2 regions of the Micromonospora sp. WMMD1219 genome follow, and region 1 is predicted to be linked to the other one. Evidence: predicted binding sites of a transcription regulator. Region 1 holds the regulator's gene; the other holds the start of a gene.
The links. The regulator HrcA, encoded in region 1, represses chaperone genes, less so after heat shock. The targets are predictions, from matches to a motif close to GGTTNGCACNCTCNNNNNGAGNGTGCNAACC.
Positions count from the first base shown of each region.

Region 2: groES (co-chaperone GroES) is a predicted target of HrcA. The motif match lies at 5,441-5,471, and genes of this name have one in related genera.

Region 1 is NZ_CP186057.1:3,240,981-3,248,806, reverse strand. It holds gene ACN27C_RS15710 (serine hydrolase domain-containing protein) at 30-1,406, opposite strand; gene ACN27C_RS15705 (histidine triad nucleotide-binding protein) at 1,403-1,747, opposite strand; gene ACN27C_RS15700 (SDR family NAD(P)-dependent oxidoreductase) at 1,841-2,602, shown strand; gene ACN27C_RS15695 (16S rRNA (uracil(1498)-N(3))-methyltransferase) at 2,741-3,475, opposite strand; gene dnaJ (molecular chaperone DnaJ) at 3,477-4,622, opposite strand; gene hrcA (heat-inducible transcriptional repressor HrcA) at 4,696-5,718, opposite strand; gene ACN27C_RS15680 (DUF4870 domain-containing protein) at 5,951-6,595, shown strand; gene hemW (radical SAM family heme chaperone HemW) at 6,635-7,826, opposite strand, start outside.
Region 2 is NZ_CP186057.1:2,569,386-2,577,211, reverse strand. It holds gene ACN27C_RS12415 (helix-turn-helix transcriptional regulator) at 1-741, opposite strand, end outside; gene ACN27C_RS12410 (WhiB family transcriptional regulator) at 994-1,377, shown strand; gene ACN27C_RS12405 (sulfite oxidase) at 1,543-3,153, opposite strand; gene groL (chaperonin GroEL) at 3,277-4,923, opposite strand; gene groES (co-chaperone GroES) at 4,994-5,308, opposite strand; gene ACN27C_RS12390 (THUMP-like domain-containing protein) at 5,563-6,762, shown strand; gene ybaK (Cys-tRNA(Pro) deacylase) at 6,819-7,298, shown strand; gene ACN27C_RS12380 (sugar ABC transporter substrate-binding protein) at 7,503-7,826, shown strand, end outside.

The sequences.
Region 1 (7,826 bases):
GCACCGCGCCCATTTCCGGTGCTCGCCGGTCAGTCGCCGACGCGGAAGTCGTACCCGTCGAAGGTCTCCTGGGTGCGGGTGAACCGGTAGGTCGCCCAGTGCATCCGGACCACCACGCCGCGCTCGTCACGGGTCAGCCGCAGCAGCTCCCCCACCTCGCGGCCGGAGACCGTGCGGAACACGTCCGGCCGGTCCGGCAGCGACGCGAACACGGCGGGCGGCTTCCCGGCCGGGTCGTCCGCGCCACGCGCCCGCAGCGTCCCGTCGTGCCAGGAGAAGACGTACTCGAAGCCCTCGCCCCACCAGCGGCCCAGCACACCGCGCAGGTGGTCCGGGGCGGGCGGGCCGGGACGCCACGGCTCGATCTCCACCGGGTCGTGCTCGGCGGCGGCGGCCAGCAGCCGGTGGGACAGGTCGAACACCTCCACGCCGGTGCCGGACGACCCGAGCACGGCGGCGCCCATCGCCCCGGCGGTGCCCTGCCCGCCGCGCCGCCCGTAGACGGCGGCGAGGAATCCGGGCATCGCGCCGTCGTGGCCCACGTGGGTCACCCGCTCCGGCTGCGGAACCAGGATCAGCCCCAGCCCGAAGCCGGCCGCCCAGACCGACTCGTCGGTGGGGGTGAGCGGCCAGCGCATCTCCTCGACTGTCGTCGCGGCGAGCACCGCGCCGTCCGGGTCCACCGCCGCCGGGTCGGCCAGGAACGCGGCCCAGCGGGCCATGTCCGTCGCGGTGCTCCAGAGCTGCGCGGCGGGGGCCACCGCGCCGAAGTCGGCGGGTGGTTCCGGGTGGGCCTCGTCGGAGTACGCGTCGACCAGGAACCCGGTCGCGGCGCGCTCGGTCGGGTGCGGGCCGGTGGCGGTCAGCCCGAGTGGGCCGAGCACCCGGTCGGCCAGCACCTCAGCCCAGGTGCCGCCGCGCAGCCGGGCGACCGCCTCGCCGAGCAGCGCCAGGCCGAGGTTGGAGTAGTGGAAGCGCCGGCCGGTGGGCAGCACCCGCTCGACCCGGGCCAGGTCGGCCAGCATCTCGTCGACGGCCGGGGCGCGCAGGCTGTCCCACACGTCGCCGTGCGGCTCGCGTTGCAGGCCGGCGGTGTGCGACAGCAGCCGGCGTACGGTCGCCTCGCCGTGCGCGGGCAGGTCGAGGTGCCGCCCGATCGGGTCGTCCAGGTCGAGCAGGCCGTCGTCGCGGCACTGCATGACGAGCGCCGCGGTGAAGGTCTTGGTGACCGAGCCGATCCGGAACACCGTCTCCGGCCCCAGCGGGGTGTCGTTGCCGGTGTCGCCCACCGTGCAGGTCCAGAGCGGCCGGTCGGCCCGGTGCAGGGCGGCCGACACCGCCGGGATCCGCCCGGTGGCCTGCGCCTGGCGCACCATCCGGCCGAGCCGGTCGGAGACGTCGGTCATCGGCAGAGCATCGGGCCGAGCGGCGCGCCGCCGAGCAGGTGGGCGTGCACGTGGAAGACCTCCTGGCCGCCGTACGGGCCGGTGTTGAACATCAGCCGGAACCCGTCCACGGTCAGGCCCTCCTCCTCGGCGACCACGGCGGCGGTCTGGAGCACCTCGCCGGCCAGCTCGGGCGCGCCCTGGGCCAGCGTGGCCACGTCCGCGTAGTGCTCCTTCGGGATCACCAGCACGTGGGTGGGCGCCTTCGGGTCGATGTCCCGGAAGGCCAGGGTGGTGGCGGTCTCGCGGACGATGGTGGCCGGAATCTCCCCGGCGACGATCCGGCAGAAGAGGCAGTCCATCGCAGCAGTGTAAGGAGGGGCCCCTGCTTAACGCCTCCGGTATGGGAAGGGGCCCTTTTTAACAGTCTGGCCCGGTGCGGCAGGATGGCCGCCATGTCGGGACGGGCGGTGCTGGTGACGGGGGCCTCGCGGGGCATCGGGCGGGCGGTGGCGCGGGCGTTCGCCGCAGGTGGAGACCGGGTGGCGATCCACCACCGGGACTCGGCCGGGCTGGCCGAGCGGCTGCGCGCCGAGTTGCCGGGTGACGGGCACGTGGTGGTCCGCGCCGACCTGGCCGACGCCGACGCGGTACGGACCATGGTGGACGAGGCGGCCCAGCGACTCGGCGGCCTCGACGTACTCGTGAACAACGCCGGGGTGTTCGGGCCGGCCGATCCCCCGCACCCGGTCTTCGAGAGCAGCTACGAGCAGTGGCGGGCGCGCTGGCGTGAGGTGCTCGACACCAACCTGGTCGGCGCCGCGAACGCCGCCTGGTGCGCCGCGCAGCACATGCGCGAACGCGGCGGCCGGATCGTGAACGTGTCGTCCCGGGGCGCGTTCCGGGGTGAGCCGGCGAATCCGGCGTACGGGGCCAGCAAGGCCGGGATGAACGCGATGGCCCAGTCGCTGGCGGTGGCGCTGGCGCCGTACGGCATCGGGGTGGCCTGCGTGGCGCCCGGCTTCGTGGAGACCGACATGACCAACGAGCACCTGAAGAGCGAGCGGGGCGAGGCGGTACGCGCCCAGTCCCCGTTCCAGCGTGTGGCCCGGCCGGCGGAGATCGCCGCGGCGGTGCACTGGCTGGCCAGCCCCGAGGCCGAGTGGGCGTCCGGCACCATCATCGACCTCAACGGCGCCTCCTACCTCCGCTCCTGACCCCCGCCCCTGACCTCCGGCGATCTTGCACTTTCGGCCCTGACAAAGCCCTGCAAAAGGGGCACACCGAGGGCCCAAGCTGCAAGATCGACGCGACGGTAAGGGCGGGGGCGCGGCCGCGAGAACAGGGCGCGCGGGTTACCAGTGGGTCAGGCGGGTGGCCAGGACCGTCAGGGCTGCCACGCCTGCCGTGGACGTGCGCAGGACGGACGGGCCCAGGCGGACCGTGCGGGCGCCCGCCTCGGCGAACGCGGCCAGCTCGTGGTCGGCGATGCCGCCCTCCGGGCCGACCACCAGGACGATCTCGCCGGCCGCCGGCAGGTCGACGGTGGTCAGCCGGTCCTGCGCGCCCTCGTGCAGCACGTACGCGCCGGCCGCCCCGGCGATCCGGCGGGCCACCGAGACGGTGGACTCGTCCGGCGCGCCGGCCACCACCGGCAGCCACGGGCGGCGGGCCTGCTTGGCCGCCTCCCGGGCGGTGGCGACCCACTTCTGCCGGGCCCGTTCGCCCCGCTCACCGCGCCACTGCGCCACCGAGCGGGACGCCGCCCAGGGCACGATCTCGTCCACCCCGACCTCGGTCATCGCCTGCACGGCGAGTTCACCCCGGTCGCCCTTGGCGATGCCCTGCACCACGACCAGCCGGGGCACCGGAGCGTCCGCGTACCCCCGGCTGGTGAGCCGCAGGTCGAGCGTGCCGCGGCCGACGGCGGTGACCACCGCGGCGGCGGTGCCGCCCCGGCCGTCGGCGAGCACCAGTTCCTCGCCGACGCGCAGCCGCTGCACGGTGGCCGCGTGGTGGCCCTCCGGGCCGTCCAGCGTCAGCGTGTCACCGGTGGGCAGCGCGTCGACCAGGAACAGCGGCGCGGACACCTCAGGCGTGCCCGTTGAAGGCGTCGCGCATCCGGGAGAAGAAGCCGCCCTGCTTGGTCAGCTCGGCGACCTCCTCGCCGCGCGTCTTGGCGAAGTCGCGCAGCATCCGCTCCTGGTCGGCGTCGAGCTTGGTCGGGGTACGCACGTCCAGGTGCACGTAGAGGTCACCCCGGCCGGTGCCGCGCAGGTGCGGTACGCCCCGGGCGCGCAGCCGCAGCGTGCTGCCGGGCTGGGTGCCGGGCTTGACGTCGACCGTCTCCTCGCTGTCCAGCGTCTTGATGGTCAGCCGGGTGCCGAGCGCGGCGGCGGTCATCGGCACCGTCACCCGGCAGTGCAGGTCGTCGCCCTTGCGGGAGTAGACGTCGTGCGGCCGCTCGTGGATCTCGACGTAGAGGTCGCCGGCGGTGCCGCCGCCCGGGCCGACCTCGCCCTGCTGGGCCAGGCGGATCCGCATGCCGTCCTCGACCCCGGCCGGGATCTTGACGGTCAGCGAACGGCGGGTACGCACCCGGCCGTCGCCGGCGCAGGTCGGGCAGGGGTGCGGGATGGTGGTGCCGTAGCCCTGGCAGACGGTGCAGGGCCGGGCCGAGACCACCTGGCCGAGGAAGGTCCGCTGCACCGACTGCACCTCGCCGCGGCCGCCGCACGCCTCGCAGGTGGCCAGGTGGGTGCCGGCGGCGGTGCCGGCGCCGGAGCAGGTGGTGCAGAGCACCGCGGTGTCGACGGTGATCGGCGCCTCGACGCCGAACGCGGTCTCGTTGAGGTCCAGTTCCAGGCGCAGGATCGCGTCCGCGCCGGGGCGGGTACGCGGACGCGGGCCCCGGCTGCCGCCCGCGGCGCCGCCGAAGAACGCGTCCATGATGTCCTGGAAGCCGACGAACGGACCGGCGCCGCCCGGGCCGCCGGGACCGCCCGCGCCACCGCCGCCCGGGGCGAGCGGGTCGCCGCCCAGGTCGACGATCTGCCGCTTCCGGTCGTCCGAGAGGACCTCGTACGCGGCGTTGATGTCCTTGAACTTCTCCTGAGCCTCCGGGTCCGGATTGACGTCCGGGTGGAACTGCCGCGCCAGCTTGCGGTAGGCGCGCTTGATCTCGTCGTCGGAGGCGTCCCGGCTCACGCCGAGAATGCCGTAGTAGTCCCTGGCCACTGCGTTAGGTGTCCTCATGTTCGTCTCGCGTCGCTCCGGTCGTCGGCCGGAACCGGCCGTCGGCCCTGACTGGTCAGTTCTGGGCCAGCAGTTCGCCCACGTAGCGTGCCACGGCCCTCACCATGGCGATATTGCCGGGGTAGTCCATCCGGGTCGGCCCGAGCACGCCGAGTCCGCCGACGATCGTGCTGCCCGGTCCGTAGCCGGTGCTGACCACCGAGGCGGCCCGCAGGTTGTCGTATTCGTTCTCGTCGCCGATGAGCACCCGGGTGGTGCTCGGCTCGGTCTCGCCGATCAGCTTGAGCAGCACGACCTCTTCTTCGAGCGCCTCCAGGATGGGCCGCAGCGAACCCTGGAAGTCGAGCAGGCCACCCCGGGTGAGGTTGGCCTGGCCGGCCAGCGCGAGGCGCTCCTCGTGCCGTTCCACGAGCGTCTCCAGCAGCACGGTGGAGAGCGTGGTCATGGCCGGGCGCAGATGCGGCGCCGACTCGTCGACGAGCGCCTGCACCAGCGGCGGCGTCTCGGCGAGCTGGCTGCCGACGAGCTTCTCGTTCACCAGCCGGCGCAGGTCGGTCACGTCGTCGGCGGGCACCGGGGCGGGCAGCTCCACCAGCCGCTGCTCGACCCGGCCGGTGTCGGCGATCATGACGACCATCAGCCGGGTGGTGGAGATCGGCACCAGCTCCAGGTGGCGCACCTTGGAGCGGGCCAGGCTCGGGTACTGCACCACGGCGACCTGCCGGGTGAGCTGGGCGAGCAGCCGGACCGTACGGTGCACCACGTCGTCCAGGTCGACGGCGCCGACCAGGAAGCGTTCGATCGCCCGGCGCTCGGCCGGGCTGAGCGGCTTGACCCGGGAGAGCCGGTCGACGAAGAGGCGGTAGCCGCGGTCGGTGGGCACCCGGCCGGCGCTGGTGTGCGGCTGCCGGATGTAGCCCTCCTCCTCCAGCACCGCCATGTCGTTGCGCACCGTGGCCGGCGAGACGCCGAGCTGGTGCCGCTCGACCAGGGCCTTGCTGCCGACCGGCTCCTGCGTGGCGACGTAGTCCTCGACGATGGCGCGCAGCACGGCGAGTTTGCGGTCGTCGAGACCCATTCCCCACCTCCTGACGCACCTCGGTCCGGCCGGCGCGCGGCATCCGCCGGGCGGCTGGCACTCGACTGTAGCGAGTGCCAGTCTACGTCGGCACCCCCACCGATGCGATGATCGCCTGACGGACCTGCGGTGCGGCCCGCCACACAGCACCGCCCACCAGGGCCGAAAAGCTGGTCATCGTCGGTCTGTGTCGCTCTGGTGCGGGTTGCCCGGTGCACCTACCGTGGCGACCATGACAGAACCTCCTCGCCCTCCCGGGGCAGGGGACTCCGGCCCCCAGCCCGACCCGTCGGCGCCCTACGGCTCGCCGGCCGGTGAACCGCCCACCGCTCCACTGTCCGGCGCGCCGGGCGCGGGCGGCTATCCCCCGCCCGGTGACTATCCGCCCCCGGGTGGCTACCCGCCTCCGGGCGGCCAACCTCCGCCGGGCGGCTACCCGCCCCCCGGTGGTTACCCCCCGCCGGGCGGCACGCCGGGCTACGGCGGCGGCTACCCCGCCGGTGGCGGGTACGGCCCCGCCGCGTACGCCAACAACGACGACAAGACCTGGGCGCTGGTGTCGCACTTCGGTGGCGCCGTGGGCGTCATCGTCGGCGGTGGCCTGCTCGGCTGGGTCGCTCCGCTCATCGCGCTGATGAGCCGGGGCCAGCAGTCGCCGACGGTCCGCGCGCACGCCGTCGCGGCGCTGAACTTCCAGATCACCTGGGCCATCGCCGGCGTGCTCGCCTGGGTGATCACGATCATCACCTGCGGGATCCTGTTCTTCGTCCCGATGCTGGTCTGGCTGGTGCCGCTGATCTTCGGGATCATCGGCGGGGTCAAGGCGAACGACGGCGTGCTCTACCGCTACCCGATGAGCTACAGCTTCACCAAGTGACGCCGCCGGCCGGCCGAGGGGGCGGCCGGCCGGCCCCGGTCACGGCAGCAGGTCGCGTACCACCGCGTCGGCCAGCAGCCGGCCGCGCAGCGTCAGCACCACCAGCCCCCGCGCGTACGCCCCGGCGTCGAGCAGCCCGGCGTCCCGGGCCCGCTCGGCGCCCGCCCGGCCGGCGGCGTCCAGCACGTCCAGCGGCAGGCCGGAGGCGAGCCGCACCCGCAGCATCACGTCCTCCATGTGCTGCTCGTCAGCGGTGAGCCGTTCCCGGGCCAGCGCGGGCGAGACGCCCTCGGCCAGCCGCGCCGCGTACGCGCTCGGGTGCTTGACGTTCCACCAGCGCACGCCGCCGACGTGGCTGTGCGCTCCCGGGCCCAGGCCCCACCAGTCGGCGCCGGCCCAGTAGAGCAGGTTGTGCCGGCACCGGGCCGCCGCCGAGCGGGCCCAGTTCGACACCTCGTACCAGGAGAATCCGGCCTCGCCGAGCGCGGCCTCCGCGGCCAGGTAGCGGTCCGCCGCCACGTCGTCGGAGGGGTACGGCAGCTCGCCGCGGCGCATCCGCGCGGCCAGCCGGGTGCCGTCCTCCACGATCAGGGCGTACGCGCTGACGTGGTCCACGCCCGCGTCGACCACCTGGGCCAGCGAGGCGGCGAAGTCCTCGGCCGTCTCGCCCGGCGTGCCGTAGATCAGGTCCAGGTTCACGTGCTCGAACCCGGCGTCGCGCGCCTCCAGCGCGGCGGCGGTGGCCCGGCCCGCGCTGTGCCGCCGGTCGAGCACCGCGAGCACACCCGGCGCGGCGGACTGCATGCCCAGCGAGATCCGGGTGTACCCGGCGGCCCGCAGCGTCTTGAGCGACTCCGGGCTCACCGACTCGGGGTTGGCCTCGGTGGTCACCTCGGCGTCGGCGGCCAGCCCCCAGACGCGGTCGATGCCGTCGAGGATCCGGGCCAGGTCGTCGGCGGGCAGCAGGGTGGGCGTGCCGCCGCCGACGAAGACGGTGTCGACCCGGGGCGGCGGCGAGTCGCCCAGCACCCGGGCGGCCAGCTCCAGCTCGGCCAGCACGGAGTCGGCGTACGTCTCCCGGCTCGCCCCGCCGCCCAGCTCGGACGCCGTGTACGTGTTGAAGTCGCAGTAACCGCACCGGCTGGCGCAGAACGGCACGTGGACGTACACGCCGAAGCCGCGCGCGCCGACGGCGCGAGTGGCGGTGGCGGGCAGCGATCCGTCGCGCGGG
Region 2 (7,826 bases), 670 kb from region 1:
CCGGGCGTGCGTCTTGACCGTGTCCTCGGAGACGAACAGCTCCCGCCCGATCTCCGCGTTGCTCTTGCCCTCGGCCATGCCGAGCAGCACCTGAAGCTCCCGCTCGGTCAGCCCGATCGCGCTGCGCGGCGTCCGCGCCGGCCGCTGGGCCGCGCCCGTCCGGGGTGCCTCCGCGCCGTCGGCCGCCGCCGGGTCGTCCGGGTCCTCGCCCCGTTGCACGGGCACCACCGTGGGCAGGCCCGCAGCGTCCACCGGGGCCGTCGCCGGCCAGCCGGGCCCACCCTGGGTACGCCCCGGCGCCGCCGACCGGGTCGGCCCGCCCACCGCCGCCGCGTCCCGGGCGGTGTCCGCCACCCGGTGCCGGTTGCTCCGGCCGGGGGCGGAGAGCAGCAGCAGCGCCTTGGCGACCGCGCTGGTCAGGTCGTGGTCGGCGTTCTGGATCAGCCCGCGCGCCCCGGCGCTGATGGTGGCCGCCGCCGACTCCGACTCCTCGGCGCCGAGCAGCAGCACCGCCGCCTGCGGGGCGCGGGCGAGCACCCGCCGGACGAAGCCGGCGCTGTCCGGCCGGGTCAGGGCGGTGTCGGCGAGCACCACGTCCACCGGGCGCTCGGCGAGCCGCAACATCACCTCCGGATCGGAGACGGCCGTCCGGACGACGCCGGACAGCCCGAGCCGCGCCGCCGCGGAGGTCAGATGCTGGGCCGCCAATGGTGTCCGAACGCACACAAGAACACTACGCACAGTGGTCTCCTCTCCGACTCAGAGCAGACCATGCGGAGGTGGGGTCGGGAGGGGGTTCCGGGCAATCATCCGAACTTTTCCGACAGATGGGGCATATACCGCCGAGTGTCCGAGGTTTTCGATCACAGATGTGTGAGGCGCGGACCGCTCGGGTACCGAGGGGTTCATCCGGAACCGGCATCCCGCGCGGACCGCCGCCCGGTAGCTGGCAACGAACATTCTCCGCGGTGCCGCGCGGGAGGAGGGGTGCTGATGTCGAACGTACGTAGGCTGCCTGGACCGATCGACGAGCTCTGGGACTGGCAGCGGCTCGGAGCCTGCCGTGGCCGCGACAGCGCGCAATTCTTCCACCCGGACGGCGAGCGCGGCTCCTCCCGGCTGCGCCGCGAAACCGGCGCCAAGTCCGTCTGCCGCGCCTGCCCGGTACGCGCCGAGTGCGCCGCGCACGCGCTCTCCGTCCGCGAGCCGTACGGCGTCTGGGGCGGGTTCAGCGAGTCCGAGCGGCTGCGGCTACTCGCGCTCGGCTGGGAGGACCTGGCCGACCGCCGGCAGACCCGGGTGGACATCGCCCGCCTGGAGGCGCGCCTCGGCCGCCCGCACAACACCGCCGTGCCGGACCAGCGCAAGGTCGCCTGACCGGCTCCACGACCCCCGACGCCGCGCCCCGGACCCCGGGGCGCGGCGTCGTGTCGTCCCGGCCCTCGCGTGATCAACACCAGTTCGGCGAAGTGGCCATATCGCGGAACCTCTGATGCCACCACTTCGGGGAGCTGGTGTTGATCTTTCGGGGTGGGGCGGTCGTCAGGTGACCGTGACCCGCACTGTGTGCCAGCCGGTCGCGCCGTCGGGGGCGACCGGGGCGCGCTGTTCCGTCTGGGTCTCGCCCGCCGTGTCGGTCGCCCGGACCTGGAGCGTGTGCTCGCCCGGCGTCGCGTCCCACCGCCAGGACCACTGCACCCAGGTGTCAGCCGACACCGCCGGGGCGAGCGTCGCCTCCTGCCACGGGCCGCCGTCGGCGCGTACCTCGACGCGGCGGATGCCACGGTGCTGCGCCCACGCCACACCCGCCACCGTCACCGGGCCGGCGGCCGGGCGGCTGCGGGGCCGGGGCGTGTCGATCCGGGACTGCGTCTTGATCGGGCCCTGCGCGGACCAGCCGCGCGGCACCCAGTAGGCGTCGAAGTCGGCGAAGCTGGTCAGCTCCAGCTCGGTGAGCCACTTGCAGGCCGACACGTACCCGTAGAGGCCGGGCACCACCATCCGCACCGGGAAGCCGTGCTGGATCGGCAGCGGCTCGCCGTTCATGCCGACCGCGAGCAGGGCGTCCCGCCCGTCGCGCAGCACCGACGTCGGCGTGCCGCAGGTCCAGCCGTCCACCGCGCGCCCGACCACCTGGTCCGCGCCGTCGAGCGGGCCGGCCTCGTCGAGCAGTTCCTTGATCGGTACGCCGAGCCACCGCGCGTTGCCGATCAGGTCGCCGCCCACCTCGTTGGAGACGCAGGCGAGCGTCACGTACCGCTCGACCATCGGACGGGCCAGCAGGTCGTCGAAGCTCAGCTCGATCGGGTTGCGCACCCGACCGTGGATGCGCAGCCGCCAGGTGGCCGGATCGACCTGCGGCACCACGAGCGCGGTGTCGATCCGGTAGAACTCCCGGTTCGGTGTGACGTACGGCGCGAGCCGGGGCAGCGACAGGTCCGCTCCGGCCGGCACCTGCGGTGCGGGGGCGGCCGGGGCGGGCAGCGTCACCGCCTCCCGGGCCGCCGACACGCCGCGCCGGCCGGCCAGCCAGTGCCCGCCCAGCCCGGCCACCGCCGCCGCGCCCGTGAGCAGCCCGGCGCCACGCAGGAACCGCCGCCGCGACTCCGCGTCGTCGTGCCGGACCGGCTCCCAGCCGCCGGGGGTCTCCCCCTCGCGGGCGAGCGCGGCGACCGCCGGGGGCGGCGCGGACGGCGGCGTGGCGCGGGGTGCCCGATCGGCGCTCAGCGGTCCGGCCACGAAGGCCCAGAGCGTCAGCGCGCCGAGTCCGCCGCCGACCAGGGAGGGCAGCGCGTCGAACGCGTTCGCTCCGGCCCGGGTCAGCGCGGCGGCGACGCCGAGCACCGTGAACGCGGCGACCCCGGCCAGGCCGATCACCAGCCGCCGGGCCGCCGCCAGGCCGAGCAGCGCACCGAAGGCGGCCAGCAGCAGTGCGGTCCCGACCAGCAGGGCGATCTTGTCGTACGTGCCGAAGACGTCGATGGCGAACTGCTTGAGCGGCTCGGGGACCAGGTCGACGACGAGTCCGCCGACGGCGACGAGCGGAGCGGACCGGGGACCGGTCAGGACCGCCACGGGTTCGGCGGTGCCGAGGGCCACCACGGTGGCGACGACACCGGCCGTCGCCGCGCGGCGGCGGGAGAGGGTGCTCACGGCGTCCAGTCTGGTCGACCCGCCGGGCCGGCTGCCAATGTCGTCAGCGTTCCGTAAGCAGATACGCGTCAGGGCACACCACCGGGTCGGCGGTGTGCCCTGACGTCGGGCGTGCTCCTCGGGTCAGAAGCCCGGGCCGTGCTGGTGGCCGTGACCGTGCGAGTGGCCGTGCCCACCGGCGGCGGCCGGCTCCGGCTCGGCCGGCTTCTCCACCACGAGGCTCTCGGTGGTGAGCAGCAGGCCGGCGATCGAGGCGGCGTTGCTGACCGCGTTGCGGGTCACCTTCACCGGGTCGATGATGCCGGACTTGGCCAGGTCGACGTACTCGCCGGTGGCGGCGTCGAGGCCGTGGCCCCAGTCCTGGCCGACGACCTTCTCCACCACCACGTAGCCGTCGTGGCCGGCGTTCTGCGCGATCCAGCGCAGCGGCTCGACGAGCGCCTTGCGCACGATCGAGACGCCGACCTTCTCGTCACCGGTGAAGCCCAGGTCGTCGTCGAGCACCGGCAGGATCTGGGCCAGGGCGGCGCCGCCACCCGGGACCGTACCCTCCTCGACCGCGGCCTTGGTCGCGGCGATGGCGTCCTCGATGCGGTGCTTGCGCTCCTTCATCTCGACCTCGGTGGCCGCGCCGACCTTGATCACGGCGATGCCGCCGGAGAGCTTCGCCAGCCGCTCGGCCAGCTTCTCCCGGTCCCACTCGGAGTCGGAGGCCTCGATCTCCTTGCGGATCTGCGCGACCCGGTCGGCGACCTCGGAGGCCTGCCCGCCACCGTCGACGACAGTGGTGTTCTCCTTGTCGACCACGACGCGGCGGGCGGTGCCGAGCACCTCCAGGCCGACCTGGTCGAGCTTGTAGCCCAGCTCCGGGGCGACCAGCTCGGCGCCGGTCAGGATCGCCATGTCCTGGAGCATCGCCTTGCGGCGGTCGCCGAAGCCGGGGGCCTTGACGGCGCAGACCTTGACGGTCTTGCGCAGCGCGTTGACCACCAGCGTGGACAGGGCCTGGCCCTCGACGTCCTCGGCGACGATGAGCAGCGGCTTGTTGTTCTGGAGGACCTTCTCCAGCAGCGGCAGCAGCTCCTCGATCGCCGAGATCTTCTGGGTGGTGATCAGGATGTACGGGTCCTCCAGGACCGCCTCCTGCGCCTCCAGGTCGGTGACGAAGTTCGGCGAGATGAAGCCCTTGTCGAACTGCAGACCCTCGGTCACCTCCAGCTCGGTGGTGAGCGCGGAGCCCTCCTCGACGGTGATGACGCCGTCGCGGCCGACCTTCTCCATCGCCTCGGCGATCAGCTCGCCGATCGCGGCGTCCTGCGCGGAGACGGTCGCGACGTGCGCGATCGACTCCTTGCCGGCGACCTCGACGGCCTTGCCGAGCAGCGCCTCGGAGACCTTGGCGGCCGCCGCGTCGATGCCGCGCTTCAGGCCGGTCGGGTTGGTGCCGGCGGCCACGTTGCGCAGGCCCTCGCGGACCATGGCCTGGGCCAGCACGGTGGCGGTGGTGGTCCCGTCGCCGGCGACGTCGTTGGTCTTGGTCGCCACCTCCTTGACCAGCTGCGCGCCGAGGTTCTCGTACGGGTTGGTGAGCTCGATCTCCTTGGCGATGGTCACGCCGTCGTTGGTGATCGTGGGCGCACCGAACTTCTTGTCCAGGACGACGTTGCGCCCGCGCGGGCCGAGGGTGACCTTCACCGCGTCCGCGAGGGCGTTGACACCGTGCTCGAGCAGGTGCCGGGCGTCGTCCGAGAAGCTGAGGATCTTCGCCATCAGTATCCCTTCGAAGCGACGTTGCCCCGGCCCGGCGAGCCGGACCGGGGCAACGACACTGATCGGTTGCTTACTTCTCGATGACCGCGAGGACGTCGCGGGCGGAGAGCACCAGGTACTCCTCGCCGGCGTACTTGACCTCGGTGCCGCCGTACTTCGAGTAGAGGACGGTGTCGCCGACCTTCACGTCGATCGGCACGCGGTTGCCCTTGTCGTCGATCCGGCCCGGGCCGACAGCGAGGACGGTGCCCTCCTGCGGCTTCTCCTTGGCGGTGTCGGGGATCACGATGCCCGAGGCGGTGGTGGTCTCGGCCTCGTTCGCCTGGACCACGATGCGGTCCTCGAGCGGCTTGATCGCAACCTTGGTCGCGGTAGTCACGGGCATACCCTCCCGGGTACTTGGTGTCGTTGCCGGCCGGCATGCCGACCAGCGTCAATCTGCCACATGCCACCGGGCGGGGCCGTCGTCGCGGGTGCCGGTCCGCCTGGCGCTCAACCCCCGGGCACGAGGCTCGGGTGTTGGCACCCTCAGGGTGAGAGTGCTAATCGCAGGTTATTCCTCGGCTAGCACTCCGTCAAGGAGAGTGCCAACGCGTCGCCCTCCGTGTCGCGCCGGAACCGGGCCGGGAGAATGAGCGCGTGGATCTCGACCAGCTCGCCGCGCTGCGTACCCCCGAGGGGTCGGCGGCGCTCGCCGCGGCCGAGCGGGTGGCCGGCGGCGACCCGCTGGCGGCGGCGGCCGCGCTGCGCTCGGCCGGCCTTCCCGGCGGGCTCGCGGCGGCGGCGCTCACCCAGGCCGAGCTGCGCCGCCGGGCGGCCGGCAAGTTCGGCGCGGCGGCGGCCGGGATGTTCCTCACCCGGGCGGGGCTGGAGCAGGCGACCCGCCGCGTGGTCGCCGACCGGCGCGCGGCGCGGCTGCGCGCCGCGGGCGTGACCACGCTGGCCGACCTGGGGTGCGGCCTGGGGGCCGACGCGCTCGCCGCGGCCCGCGCCGGCATCCGGGTGTACGCGGTGGAGGCCGACCCGGTGACCGCCACGATGGCCGCTGCGAACGCCGAAGCGGCCGGGCTCGCCGATCTGGTGACGGTCTCCTGCGGTGACGCCACGGCGTTCGACGTGACCGGGGTGGACGCGGTGTTCTGCGATCCGGCCCGGCGGCGGGCGGGCACCGGGCGGCGCGTCTTCGACCCGAACGCCTACTCGCCGCCGTGGGACTTCGTCACCGGCCTGGCCACGCGGGTGCCGCGCACGGTGGTGAAGGTGGCGCCCGGGCTGGACCACGCGCTCATCCCGGGCGGCGCCGAGGCGGAGTGGGTGAGCGTGGACGGCGACCTGGTCGAGGCGGCGCTGTGGTGCGGCGAGCTGGCCGAGGTCCCGCGCCGCGCCACGGTGCTGCGCGAGCGCGACGACGCGGTATCGCTCCTCACCGGCACGGGCGCGCAGGAGGCGCCGGTGGGACCGGTCCGGCGGTTCCTCTACGACCCGGATCCGGCGGTGGTGCGCGCGCACCTGGTCGCCGAGCTGGCCACCGACCTGGACGCCACGCTCGCCGACGCGTCGATCGCCTACCTGTACGGCGACGAGGCCCGGCCCACCCCGTTCGCCCGCTGCCTGGAGATCACCGACGTGCTGCCGTTCTCGCTGAAGCGGCTGCGCGCCCTGCTGCGGGAGCGGCGGGTCGGCCGGGTCGAGATCCGCAAGCGCGGGTCGGCGCTGGAGCCGGAGAAGCTGCGCCGCGACCTGCGGCTGTCCGGCGACGAGGCGGCCGGCCTGGCGCTGACCCGGGTGGCCGGCGCCCCCATGGTGCTCGTCTGCCGGCCGGTTCCGGCCGGCGGCTGACCCCGGCGCGCGGTTTCGGCTCGCGGTCGGCCGACGGCCGGGCTAGCTTGACGCCCATGGCAGGCCCCGGCACTCCGGCGATCGCGTTGCTGAGCAAGCGGAAGATCGCCCACAGCACCCACACCTACGACGTGTCGCCGGACGCGCCGAACTACGGCGCGCTCGTGGCGACCGCGCTCGGGGTGGCGCCGGAGCGCGTCTTCAAGTCGCTCGTCACCGAGGTCGACGGCGGGCTGACGGTGGCGGTGGTGCCGGTGACCGGCGAGCTGGATTTGAAGGCGCTCGCCGCCGCAGCGGGTGGCAAGCGGGCCACCATGGCGGACCGGACGACCGCCGAGCGGGCGACCGGATACGTCTGCGGCGGCATCAGCCCGCTCGGGCAGCGCAAGCGGCTACCGACTGTCATCGACGCCTCCGCGCTGGCGCACCCGACGGTGTACGTCTCGGCGGGCCGCCGGGGGTTGCAGGTGCAGCTCGCGCCGACGGATCTGGTGGCGCTCACCGGGGCGACGACGGCATCGATCGCCGCCACCTGAGCGGGGTCGTGACGGTACGTGTGGGAGCGTTCCCGGAACGCGCTCTCCCGGTGGTGTCCCGCGGGTGACAACCGCGTTGCTGAATTGTTACCGCCGCCAACAAACTTCTGACCTCGGCAGTCTTGCGGCGCATGGGAAGCGGGGAATACGTTGCCGGACACAACAAAACATCACCACTCCCCCACCTCCGAAAGGACCCTGCACATGCGCAAGGGCTTCCTCACCTTCGCGGCCGTCGGTCTCCTCGCGACCGGCAGCATGGCCGCCTGTGGTGACAACGGCGGTTCTTCCGACGAGGCCGGCGGCTCCAACGCCAAGAAGCCGAAGATCGGCGTGATCCTGCCGGACAGCAAGTCCTCCGCCCGCTGGGAGGGCGCGGACCGCAAGTACCTCAAGGCGGCGTTCGACGCGGCCGGCGTCGAGTCCGACATCCAGAACGCGCAGAACGACAAGACCGCGTTCCAGACCATCGCCGACCAGATGATCACCAGCGGCGTCAACGTCCTGATGATCGTCAACCTGGACTCC